3 regions of the Mesorhizobium sp. M7A.F.Ca.US.005.03.1.1 genome follow, and region 1 is predicted to be linked to each of the others. Evidence: predicted binding sites of a transcription regulator. Region 1 holds the regulator's gene; each other region holds the start of a gene.

The links. The regulator LexA, encoded in region 1, represses DNA repair genes until DNA is damaged. The targets are predictions, from matches to a motif close to TGTTCNNNNTGTGTTCNG.
Region 2: a site for LexA is predicted at 1,601-1,618, ahead of EN990_RS21655 (helicase-related protein). Genes of this name have one in related genera too.
Region 3: a site for LexA is predicted at 2,702-2,719, ahead of dinB (DNA polymerase IV). Genes of this name have one in related genera too.

The regions. Positions count from the first base shown of each region.
Region 1 covers NZ_RZRO01000068.1:30,914-35,244, forward strand. The annotation lists gene kynA (tryptophan 2,3-dioxygenase) at 1-177, shown strand, start outside; gene kynU (kynureninase) at 255-1,502, shown strand; gene lexA (transcriptional repressor LexA) at 1,913-2,653, shown strand; gene EN990_RS24220 (ComEC/Rec2 family competence protein) at 2,647-4,331, opposite strand, start outside.
Region 2 covers NZ_RZRO01000055.1:28,307-32,637, reverse strand. The annotation lists gene EN990_RS21655 (helicase-related protein) at 1-1,519, opposite strand, end outside; gene EN990_RS21650 (hypothetical protein) at 1,772-2,347, opposite strand; gene EN990_RS21645 (HNH endonuclease signature motif containing protein) at 3,078-3,761, shown strand; gene EN990_RS21640 (helix-turn-helix transcriptional regulator) at 3,804-4,043, opposite strand; gene EN990_RS21635 (hypothetical protein) at 4,184-4,331, shown strand, end outside.
Region 3 covers NZ_RZRO01000046.1:824-5,154, forward strand. The annotation lists partial or broken gene EN990_RS19230 (FGGY-family carbohydrate kinase) at 1-243, shown strand, start outside; gene EN990_RS19235 (cupin domain-containing protein) at 384-1,415, shown strand; gene dinB (DNA polymerase IV) at 1,425-2,672, opposite strand; gene EN990_RS19245 (helix-turn-helix domain-containing protein) at 2,794-3,210, opposite strand; gene EN990_RS19250 (dihydrofolate reductase family protein) at 3,308-3,913, shown strand; gene EN990_RS19255 (2OG-Fe(II) oxygenase) at 3,938-4,331, opposite strand, start outside.

The DNA of each region.
Region 1 (4,331 bases):
AAGCTGGTCGACTTCGAGGATTATTTCCGCCGCTGGCGCTTCAACCACGTCACCACGGTGGAGCGCATCATCGGTCTGAAGCGCGGCACCGGCGGCACGTCGGGTGCTTCGTATCTGAAGAAAATGCTCGAGGTCGTGCTGTTTCCGGAGCTGTGGACGATCCGCACCCGGCTCTGACATCATCGAAATGAGAACAGGCTCACTGAAGGGACGCTCTGTGGCGGGAACCCTTCGCGAACAACCGGGGACTGACCATGAGTGGAATTCCTGATCTCGCCGCAGTCGAAGCGATGGATGCCACGGATCCGCTGCGGGCCATGCGCGACCGTTTCATTCTGCCGGAGGGGGTGATCTATCTCGACGGCAATTCACTGGGGGCAGCATCTCATGCCGTTTTCGGCGAGCTGCAGCAGGCGGCGACGCAGGAATGGGCCCGAGATCTTATCCGAGCCTGGAACACGGCCGGATGGTTCGAGATGCCGATCGAACTCGGTGACCAGCTCGGACGCCTGATAGGAGCCGCGGCCGGCCAGACCGTCGTCTGCGACACGACATCGACCAACATCTACAAGGTGCTGCACGCAGCGATGGAGATGCGGCCCGGCCGGTCAGCCATCGTCGCCGAAGGTGACAGTTTTCCCACCGACCTGTACATCGCCGAAGGCGTGGCCTCGACCCGGGATGGCGTCCTGCTGCGCCTCGCGGGCGTCGACGCGCCGACCATCGAAGAGCTAATCGACGAAAACGTCGCGGTGGTGCTGGTCAACCACGTCAATTACAAATCGGGTGAACTGCGCGACATGGCGGCGCTGACGCGCAGGGCTCATGCGGCCGGAGCGCTGATCGTCTGGGATCTCTGCCACACCGCCGGCGCCCTGCCCGTCGAGCTCGATCAGGCAAATGCCGATTTCGCTGTCGGCTGCACGTACAAGTACCTCAACGGCGGTCCGGGCGCGCCGGCCTTCATCTATGCCGCACAGCGCCACCACGGCGATATCAGCCAGCCGCTCAGCGGCTGGTGGGGCCATGCGCGGCCCTTTGCCTTCGAACGGGGTTATGTTGCCGGCGCCGGCATCCGCCGTTTTCTGTGCGGTACGCAACCGGTCCTGTCGATGCGGGCGCTCAAAGGCGCGCTTGCCATCTGGAGCGACGTCGACATGGCGGCATTGCGAAAGAAGAGCGTCGCGCAGACAGAACTGTTCATCCAGCTCGTCGAAGCCAAGTGCGGCGCCTACGGTCTCGCGCTGGAGACTACCCGCGACGCGACCAGGCGCGGCAGCCAGGTGTCGTTCCTTCACGACCATGGCTATCAAATCATGCGGGCGCTGATCGAGCGCGGGGTGATCGGTGACTTCCGCGCACCGTCGACCATCCGTTTCGGCTTCACGCCGCTCTATGTCAGCTACAAGGATGTGTGGCTGGCGGTTGAGGTTCTGGAAGACATTCTGCGCACGGGTGCATGGAAGGACCAGCGTTTCGCCGTCAAGGAAGCCGTTACCTGACGCACCGATCCCGGCGATCCGCCGTCGCTGCCCTCACTGCCTGGCAAATGACGGAGAGCTGAATTTCCAGCCAAAATGCCCAACTGACGTTGGCGTTTTGGCTCCGTTTCGTTCACGGCCAACCAACGTCCCGAAGGTTGCAATCGCTCCTTGTCGAGGTCGATCGACAGATAATGCCAAGCTTTGGTAGGGGATAAGCCACAGGTCATTAACCATAACAATTTCAATGTGAGCAGGCGCATTGCCGAAGGTGGCGCCCGTCGATCGTAACCCGCTGGCAAGCGCCAAATAATTTCAGCAGCCTTAACAAATTCATTAAACTTTAAACGGTTGCAGAACACAACTGGAACAGATAGTGTTTGTTCTGGGTTTGTTTTTCGATTCTGGTTTCAGGGAACCTGGGGGCCGCCATGCTGACACGCAAGCAACATGAACTGCTGATGTTCATCCATGAACGCCTGAAGGAGAGCGGCATTCCGCCATCCTTCGACGAGATGAAGGAGGCGCTCGACCTTGCCTCCAAATCCGGGATTCATCGGCTGATCACGGCCCTTGAGGAGCGCGGCTTTATCCGCCGGCTGCCCAATCGGGCCCGCGCGCTGGAAGTGCTGCGGCTGCCGGACTCCATCGCGCCAGGCCTCAATGCGGCAAAGAAGTTTTCGCCAAGCGTCATCCAGGGCAGTCTTGGTCAGGGTGGTGCTCTTGGCCGGCAGATCAAGCCGGCGCCTTCGCGGATGCCTTCGCCCGGCAATGACGACGATGCGGTCTCTGCCGTTTCGATCCCGGTCATGGGTCGCATCGCCGCCGGCGTGCCGATCGATGCCATCCAACATCAGACGCATTCGATTTCGGTGCCGCCGGACATGATCATGGGCGGCGCGCACTATGCACTGGAGGTCAAGGGCGATTCGATGATCGAGGCCGGCATCTTCGACGGCGACACCGTTATCATCCGTAACGCCGACACGGCCAGCCCCGGCGAGATCATCGTGGCGCTGGTCGATGAAGAGGAAGCGACGCTGAAGCGGTTCCGCCGCAAGGGCGCCTCGATTGCCCTCGAAGCCGCCAATCCAGCCTATGAGACACGGATTTTCGGGCCGGACAGGGTCAAGGTGCAAGGCAAGCTCGTCGGCCTGATCCGTCGCTACTGAGACGGCTGTGGGTTGACCACTGGCTTCTCGGGTTTCTTGAAGGGTGCCAGCCCCCTCGCCTCGCGAGAGTATTTGCGTTGCGTGTGCCAGGGCCGATATGGGCTGTCCACCGCGAAGCTGATCGTCGCCGGCGTGGTCGCCGATTGGCGATCGAAGAAGACCGCGGCACTGCCTTTGCGAGCCAGTTGCCGCTTGGTGATGACCAGAACCAGCGGGTTGTGACAGGCGTCATAGGCGGTGGCGTCGTTGACGACGATCAGCTCGGCGAAGCCGCAGGCTTTCCAGGTGTCCTTGCGGTCCTCGACATAGGCAATGATCGCACCGGACATGTGCCTGGCCACGCAAACGCCTGAGGAGCAATAGAACGGCGATCCCGGCGGTAGCTCAACGGCATCCGCGACGTCGAATTGCCCATCGCTGTTGTCGAACACTTCCGGAACGACGATGGTTTCCGATGTCAGCGCGCGTTTCCAGTTGTCGACGGTGAATCCATTCGGCCGTTGCCGGCTAACGGCAAGCTCACCGCCACCGATCGGCAACGCCACCAGCCGGGCGTCTTCCGAGATCAGCACATCGGGCGTGCGCGTATCCGAGACGGTCAGCAAGCCTGCCAACGCGAATGGCAGAGCCGCGAGCCGCAGCCATGTCGTCGCCATCGTCGCGATGACCAGGGCAATGGCCACCAGCAGGACCGACTGTTGCGAAATCAGCCCGACCCCATCGACAGGCGAACGCTCGGAGATCCAGCCCGATATGGCGATCATCATCGTCCGGCCCTTGCCCATCAGGTAGAGAGCTGGCCAATCCAATCCGAAAGGCATCAGCAGCGCGCTGGCGACGGCCAGGAACATGACGACGGTGACGATCGGCATAACCGCGAGATTGGCGAACAGGCTGAGCGGCGACACACGCTGAAAATGCCAGATGGCAAACAGCGTCGTGGCGCTGCCGGCGATGATCGAGGTCATGGCCAGACCAATTGCCGCCAGCAGGAATTTTCGTGTCAGGAACCCGGGCAAGGATCGCTTCGGCGGCGGCGGTCTTGCTTTTCCCGCGCGGTGATCCGCCCAGCCGGCATAAGCGCCGACCAGAGCCGCGGTCGCGGCGAACGACATCTGAAAACTCGGGCCGACCACCTCATGCGGCGACACCACGATGACGGCGATCGCCGAGATCGCCAGATTGCGCATGGTGAGTGCTGCTCGATCGAACAGAACTGCAATCAGCATCACTGCCAGCATGATGAAGCTGCGCTCGGCGGCGACGACGATACCTGAGATGACGAGGTAGGCTGCGATCGAGAACAGTGCGGCGGCAGCGGCATACTTCTTGACCGGGCGACGCGCGGAAAGATCGGGAAACAAGGCGAAGGCGCCGCGCAGCAACCCCATGATGGTGCCGGCGACCAGAGCCATATGCAGCCCCGAAATGGAGATGATGTGGTAGATGCCGGTACGTCGCATCGCCTCATTGATGTCGTCGGGAATGCCGGCGCGCACGCCGACGATCAGCGCCGCGGCGATCTCGCCTTCGGCGCCGCCGACGCTCGCCCTGATATGGTCGGCGATGCCTTCACGGGCATTTTCCACGCTGGAGGAAATTCGGGCCGACAGCGGCATGTCGCCATCATCGCTGACGACAAGCTTTGGATTGCCGAGAAAGAATCCGCTGCCACCAA
Region 2 (4,331 bases), on a different contig from region 1:
TGCGACGCAGGCCAGTTGCGGCGTCCAGCATCAGCGGCTCGTCGAGAATGGATTCAAGCTCGCGCCATTTGGCATCCTGGCCGGAAAGCTTCAGCCTCAGCGCACGGTCTTCGAGATCTTTCAGAATAAGGATTTCGGCTTCAAGCTCAGCAAGGGTGGCGGCCGCTGTTGCTCGATCGACGATCTGTTCCTCGGCGGCTTCCGCTTCCGCGCCCGGCACCTCATCAATGTCGTCAGGGTCATAGCTGGGCAGAACCGGCGCGTGGGTTAGTGGGGCCGAGTCGGTCTGACGCATAAGTCTTTCTTCATGCAATCGGTCTTGCAGGCGCTTCCGGCGTCGTTCCAGCGAGCGGTGGATCGCGGCCGGCGAAGAGGCAAGGCGGCGCTGAAGGATTTGCAACGCGAAGCCCACATTCGACCGGCGCTTATCGTCGCCTGTCCGATCCGCGCGGTTCATCTCTTCGCGCACGTAGGTCGTGACCGCCTGATAGAGTTTGGCCTCGACAGGGGACAAGGCGAAGCTAGCGGTATAGGCCCGGCGCTCAGGGAAAAGCGGCGTACCGTCGAAGCGATAGAGTTCTTCTTTGGTCAACCGCCTCATCATGTCGGATACGTCGGCTTTGTGAACGCCTTCGCGGAACCGGCCCTCGAACCGGTCTGCGTCGAGCAATCCCATGAAAAGTTGAAAGTCAGCTTCCTTGCCATTGTGCGGAGTCGCGGACATCAGAAGGAAGTTCCGGGTTCGCGTCCCGAGCAGCTTGCCAAGCTTGTGACGCTGAGTTTCCTTAACTTCGCCGCCGAAATACGACGCGGCCATGCGATGGGCTTCGTCGCAGATGATCAGATCCCAATCCCCAGCCGCTCCGAGCTTAGCCTTCAGCTCTTCCGATCGAGCCGCCATATCCAGGCGAACGATGAGGCGATTCTTTTCAGCGAACGGGTTTCCCGTGACGGAGGCTTCGATTTGATCACGCGTTAGGAGATCGAAATGCAGGCCGAATTTTTCGGCCATTTCCTCCTGCCATTGTTCGACAAGGCTTCCAGGCGCGACGATCAGGCAACGTTCAAGGTCGCCTCGAATCAAGAGCTCCTTGATCAGGAGCCCGGCCATAATTGTCTTGCCGGCGCCTGGATCGTCTGCAAGCAGAAAGCGAAGCGGCTGTCGCGGCAGCATTTCGCCGTAGACGGCCGTGATCTGGTGCGGAAGCGCCTCGATCTGTGAAGCACTGACCGCCAGGTAGGGATCGAAAAGGTGGGCAAGCCGAATGCGATATGCTTCGGACGCCAAGCGCAGAAGGGCGCCATCCGCATCAAAGGCGTAAGTACGGCCAGCCATTACGAATTCAAAGCCGGTTTCTTCGCCGCGGTAGACAAGCCGCTCTGCGACTTTGCCATTGACCCGGAAAACCAGATTCACCGCGTCAGGTCCGAATTTGGAAACCGAAACGACCTCCGCGATACCTGCGGCATCGAGGCCTTTGATACGCGCACCAGGCTTGATTCCTTCGAACGTGCTCATGCAACCTCGATGAGAGAACAACGGAGCACGGATCGGGGCAGAGAAAGCCCGCCAGGCGACAGCGACAAAATCAATTGCCAACAGAACGCAATACGAATTTGGAACGCTCCGCCTTGCTTGTCGTAGCGAAGGTTGCTCATAGGCTGCCACCCGTACCACAGCATGACGCAAAATCCATACATCGAGAAATTGCTAGAGCTCTCGCTGTGGCTGTGCGCCAAACTGTGAGCAAGTTCTGTAGGCATGCGATCATCAGAGACCCAGGATCTCGTAGCGATTTGGATGGTTCTTCTTTTCGGCCGATGATCGATCACGATCGACTTGTATAAAGCCGTGTTCGATCAGTACAGAGATCGCACGGCGGATTTTTGCTTCCGGGATTCCTGTGTAAATCCAAATCCTCTCGTACCCGATCATAGCGGCATTGGTCTTTCCGTCCCGAAAGGCGCAGAAGAGCAGGTAGAGCTTCAGTGCGTTCATGTCCGACTCGCGCCGACATGAGAGCTCATGAAGCGCCGACAGCCGATCCGACGGAGCCTGCCTGTAAAGCGTCTTGTTGGGAATCTTACCGTACCGATCCGTTTCTCCATACCCGGTAAGAAAGTAGCGATTCTTCCCACCCCGGCCTTCCCGCTTTACAATAACGATGCCAGCACTCGTCAGTAGCTTAACCGCCGACGAAATCATAGCGCGCGACAAGTCTGTTAGGTCTATCAGTTCGTCATATGACATACATGCAGATCCCTGGGTTTGCGCTGCCTGTGCGGTAGATTTGTTCTCGGCGCGGACAACGATTGCCAGGAGCACCTTCAGCGCTGCGGTGGACACACCCAGGAGGTGTCCCGTCCTGAAAAGCCTGAGACCCGTATCATGAATCCAGGCCGTGGGAAGGCGCGACCACCGGCTCTGAGCTACGGCCTCCATCTCAGCTCGGAATTTTTGTGAGGGCGATGCCGACGACAATGAGTGCCGCCAAGGCAATAATGACGACCGCGGGCAGTGGTTCGATCTTCGCAAGGGCGAATAGTGATTTCCAGAACATGTTTGGTCTCCGTGCGATCAAGGGCTGCTAATGGCAAAAATTTATACGACCAGACCAAGAGTATCTAGATACCGTTTTGGATGAGCATGGCAGTCAAGGCGCAGTAGTTTGTTGTAAATCAACAACTTGGATAAAAATCAGAGAAGTTCATGGGGAAAACTTTTAGTTCACGGTGGGCTGCTATGAGGTGAGGATTTGCGGGCAGCCCACGGTCCAATTCGATCAGATTGGAGATGCCTTTCGCATTGGAACCGGGAGCGCGCGCGGTCGTACCGGCGCTGGGCCGGTCGCTGGGGAGCGCAGTGCGGCAACGCTCTTTCAGCGACTTAGCTCCCGTCCCGGCCAGAAGAAAGGCTTGCGTCCCACGGGTGGGAAAACGGTGTCCTCCCCCGCCTTGGCTGAGTACGTCGACGGCTTGCATGCCGCGGGAATCCCGCGATAGCGTATACTGGCATCCGAAAGCGATGGGAGGGCTGCCGACCGGTGACTGACCTAATTTTCGAACGGAACCACGCTTTGGACGCGATCCGCTTGGCCAAAGCCAACGGACGGGAATGGCTTTATGAGAGCTATCCCAAACCCAACGGGCAGACGCGCAGATCCAGCACGGGATTCCTGATGCACGAGGGCGCGGCTTACCCTGTGAAGCCGCTTGGGCGCCTGGCGAACGAGATCGCCGGGAGCCCTATGACAAACAACCCGATTACCAACGTATTCCGACGATACTTCGAGAACTTGGAGTTCCAGCTGATAGACAGCCCGGAGGACGAGGCGGAGAGCACGGCCGAGCGCCAGCGCCGTCTGGCCGAGGTTTGGGAGCGCCCGGGTCAAGCCAAGTTTCGCCGCGCGGTCTTCGACCTGTTCGGTGCGCGCTGTCTCGTGACCGGGTGCGAGACACTGATGGCCTTGGAGGCTGCCCACGTTCTGCCCGTGTCCTGCGGCGGCTGCGACGAAGGATGGAACGGCATCCCGTTGCGCGCCGACCTGCACCGGCTATTCGACGCCGGCGTCATCATGCTGGAGCCCAGCACTTGGAAGCTGGTCGTCATGGAACCCGTACGTAAGGAATACGGCCGGTATCACGGCCTAGACCTTGGGCCGCTCTTCGCCAAGATTCATGATGCATTTAAGCTGGCGGCGGCGCTGCGGAAACGGCTTAATCTAACTACCGAAATGCAAGCCGATCAGACGTCCACGTAGCCGGCCGTCCGGAACCCAATCGGGGTACTAATTGACGCGCGCTCAGCGACTTTCAGATTCCGCTACCCGTATGATCTCAAGAGGGTCAGCACCGATCGCCCTCGCAACGGTGACGAACTCGGCCACGTCCAGGCGCCGCTCTCCCAGCTCGAACTTCGAGACAAATGTCTGCCGCTGCCCGAGGCGCCTACCCAGTTCGACCTGGGTGATGCCAGCATCCTTGCGCACTTCAACGAGAAGCACGATCATCTTGCGGTAGAGATCGGAACGAAGTGAGGACAAGGGCAGCGCCAGTGCTGAGACTGGCTGTTCAATAAAACCCTAAATCGGTGTACCCCAAATTAGGGTATTGTGACAGAGTTGTCTGGGGGCGAGCTCGTCGGCATCAGCTATCGACCGCTCGGCCTGGGAGGGTCATATCAATGCGATTCGCCTATTTGGCGGCACTTGGATGCTGCCTCATCTCGTTTATATCAATATCAGCCGAAGCAAACGACACTATCGGCAGTTTCAGGTTCATAGAAAAGAAGGACGGCGTCACCGACGAAGACCGGAGTCTTATCGTCACTT
Region 3 (4,331 bases), on a different contig from region 1:
CTGCTGGCCGACACCACAGGCATGGTGGTGGTGGCCTCGACCTCGCCGGAACCGGTGCTGCTCGGCTCGGCGATGCTGGGCGCGGTCGCCGCCGGTGCCTACAAGGATCTGGCGGCGGCGATGGCCGGCATGTCGGAACTCGGCGAGGTCTATCATCCTGACCCTACGTTGGCCGGCTGGCATGCCAAACGCTTCGTGGCGTTCGAATTGCTGCAGCAGGCGGGCAAGGCCATCCGAGGCTGAAGCGCGCGGCTCCTGTCGAGCCATGTCAGGAGCGTAGCGAACACCGCTTGGCGGTTTAGCCGGAAGCTGGCAGCTTTGTTCTGTCGTGGACCCTCTAGCAGCACGCGACGAGGGCAGGGCGACAGGACCAGGAGGCCCTAATGGTGGACGAAGCTAAACCGCCGCTACCATTCGCATCGGATGAGGTGCCGTGGACGGAATGGTCCGACGTGCCACGCTTCGGCCTGCGCTACCGGCATTTGTCGCTGGCCGCCCTTGGCGAAAAACACCGTGTCGGCGTGGCAATCGAGGAGCTTCCGGCTGGCAAGCAGTCCTCGCCGGCGCATTACCATATTTTCGAGGAAGAGCATGTCTTCATCCTCGAAGGGGCGCTTACCGCGTATGTCGGCGACGCGGCCTATGCAATGAAGGCCGGCGACTACATCTGCTTTCCCGCCGGTGCCGCGGCGGGGCATTGCCTGATCAATACCAGCGACGCACTGTGCCGCTATGTCATCGTCGGCGAGCGCAACCCGAATGAAGTGGTCGTCTACACCGCCTCCAACAAGGTGCTGGTACGCGCCCTGGGCCGCCGCGCGATCTTCGATCTCGCTGCAAACCGAAGCTACTGGGACGGCGAGAACACCGGCCTTACCGCCGGCGATCCGCTGCCGTCGGATGTGACGGCCGGTGTCACCAAACCCCCAGCCGCGCCGATCCCGCCGATCGCCAGCGATGCTGTCGAATGGAAGGTCGAGGGCGAAGGTCCGCGGTTCGGCGGCCGGTCCAGGCACCTGACTTATGCCGCGCTGGGACGCTCCGACTATCATGTCGGCATGCTGATCGAAGCGCCGGCGCCCGGCATGCGCTTGGCGCCCCGGCACTATCACATGCTCGAAGAGGAGCATGCGCTGATCCTGGAAGGGGAGGTGACGCTGCTGCTTGGCGAGGAGCGCCACGAAATGAAAACCGGCGATTATGTCTGCTTTCCAGCCGGCCTGGCGGTCGGGCATTCCTTCCTCAACAGCGGCACGGGGCCGTGCCGTTACCTGATGATCGGCGAGAAAAATCCCAACGAGGTCTGCGTCTATCCAGATTCCAACAAGATGGCGGTCGACGCCTTGCGCCGGCGCGACGGCATTTTCGACATGGGAGCGGTGAGGCGGTACTGGGACGGCGAAGAGATGGAGTAGCCCCCGGCTTCACAGCTCCTTCTCCGCCAACTCCCTGAATTCGTCGGGAACCGAGCGCGCCGCCTCCAGCGCCACCGTGCCGTAGCCGACCGCCTGTTTGCCGAAACGCTCGCGGATCTTGTCGATGGCGCGGTCGGCGTCGAAGCGTGCTAGGCCCTTCTTCGTGCCGGGCCGGCGCCTCTCGTCGGCGAGGCCAAGCGGCAGGTCGAGCTGTAACTCGAAGCTTTCCTCAAGATGCGAGACCGAGATCGCCAGCAGCGAGATCGTTTTCTCCTGTGGATTGTCGGCAAGCAGGCCGCGCACCAGATCGCCGGCGATCTCGGCCAGCATCGCGGTCGCCGAGATCGGCTGGTCAAGCGTGATCGAGCGGGTGACGGCTCTGAGATCGGCAAAGCGCACGCGTACCGTCACCGTGCGGCCGGGCCTTGCCTTGGCGCGCAGCCGACTGGCGACGCGGTCGGCCAGATGCAGCAGTGTCGGCACGATGACCCGTGCCACAGCCGGCTTCTGGCCAAGCGCCGATTGGGCGCCGGCCGAATGCGCGCGGCGCTTCGTCTCCAGCTTTCGCGGGTCGCGGTTCCAGGACAGGGCGGCGAGCTTTTCGCCGGCGGCGGGACCGAGCAGGCGCGTCAGCGCGCCGCGATGCGTCCTGGCCAGTTGACCGATGGTCTCGACGCCGATCTCGGCCAGCCGCGCCCTGGTCGCCGGGCCGACGCCCCACATCAGTCCGACCGGCAGATCATGCAGGAAGGCGAGTTCCGTGCCGGGTTCGACGACCACCAGCCCGTCGGGTTTGGCGACCTGCGAGGCGATCTTGGCCAGATGCTTGGTGCGCGCCACGCCGATCGAGATCGGCAGGCCGAGTTCGGCCCGCACGCGGCGGCGGATGGTTGTCGCGATCTCCTGCGGCGAGCCGAACAGATGCGTGCAGCCGGCGACGTCGGCAAACGCCTCGTCGATGGAAATGCGCTCGACTACAGGCGTAAAATCGTCGAGCACCTTGATCGCCGCATCGCCCAGCCGCTGGTAATGGCTGAAATTGCCGCCGACGAAGATCAAATGCGGGCAGAGTTCGCGCGCCCTGCGCCCCGGCATGCCGCCACGCACGCCGAAGGCGCGCGCCTCATAGGAAGCGGCGAGCACGACGCCGCCGCCCACCGCGATCGGCTTGCCGCGCAGCGACGGATCGAGCAACTGCTCGACAGAGGCGTAGAAAGCGTCGAGATCGGCATGCAGGATGGTGGCTGTCGTTTCCATCGACCGCACATCCGCAGTTGCTGATAGAATAGAACAAATAAAGAACAAAGATGGATGGTTGTCAAGCGAAGAGCGATTGGGTGCGGCAACAGCCATGCCGGTTCGGCTTGAACGCAACCGCCTAGACACTATGCTCCGTTCGCAGCGCCGCTTTCATCTTTTCCAGCGCTGCTTCGCCGCCTGCCGCCAACTGGTCGGTAATCCTGGCCAATCTCTCGTCGGCCTTGCGGTGCCTGCTGCCCCAGGCGCCGAGCGTCGCCAGCACCGGCAATAGGTCGATGCCTGCTTCGGTCAGCCGGTAGACCGTTCTCAAGCCATGCGTCGGGTCGTCGCTTCTGGTGAGGATGCCTTCGTCCTGAAGCGTTTGCAGTCGCTCGGCCAGCGTGCGCGAGGAGATGCCTTCGTCGGATTGCAGGAATTCGCGAAAGTGCTTTTTCCCGGCGAAGACCATGTCGCGGATGATGAGCAGCGTCCAGCGGTCGCCGATGAGTTCGAGCGACAGGTTGATCGGGCAGTCGGATTTTTCGCGCGTCGCCATCTATGGTTCCATTTCTAAATCACTTTACTATTGACATCGTTTTGGCCTTGCGTCAACAGTTCCAAATGTAAACTGTTTTGCGATAGCCGTGAGGAGAATGACGGTGAAAAAGCTGGTCCTGCAGATGCAGATGTCGGTCGACGGCTTTGTCGGCGCCACCGAGGACCATTCCTGGCAGCTCTGGGAGTGGGGTGACGAGAGCGCTTGGGACGATGAGCTGAAGCAGGACTTCAACGCTGTCTTCACAGGCGTCGATACCATCCTGCTCAGCCGCAAGATGGCGCAGGAGGGCTATCTCACCCATTGGGGCAATGCCGCCAAGAAGTTTCCGCACGATCCGTTCTACGCCTTTGCGCAACGCATCGTCGACGCCCGCAAGGTGGTGCTCAGTGATAAGCTCAAGCAATCGGCCGGGGAGCCGGCCTGGGAGCGCACGAGCGTGGCCAGCGGCGACCTGCCGCGCGAAGTCAATGCGCTGAAAGCGGGCGAGGGCGGCGACATGGCCGTGTTCGGCGGCGCCGGTTTCGCGTCGGCGCTGATTGCGGCCGGGCTGGTCGACGAGTTTCAGCTTTTCATCAACCCGGCGGTGCTGGGTGCGGGCCGCCGGATTTTTGATCAGGGCGGTTTTAGAAACCTGCGGCTGCTCGGCTCGAAGACCTATGACTGTGGCATGGTGGTCAGTCGCTATGCACCGGCGGGGTGAGGGGGACCTCCATCTTCTCCCTGCTCACTTCGCATCGTGAAAAATAATCCCGACCGTGTGGCGCATGCCTGAGCGCAGCCGGCTGACGCCATGACGCAGGTTGACGCGGTAATTGCCTTTGGTGCCCTGCACCGGCCGGTTGTGGACGGCAAAGACAACGGCGTCGCCCTGGCGCAGCGGCACCACCTCGACCCGGCTCTGCATGCGCGGCCGCTGCTCGGTCAGCGCGAACTCACCGCCGGTGAAATCCTGGCCCGGTTCGGAGAGCAGGATCGCCACCTGCAGCGGGAAAGCGAGGTCGCCATAGAGATCCTGGTGCAGGCAGTTGAAGTCGCCAGGCACATATTGCAGCAGCAGCGGCGTCGGCCGCGTCTGGCCGGCGGCATGACACTGATCGAGAAACGCGGCATGCGTCGCG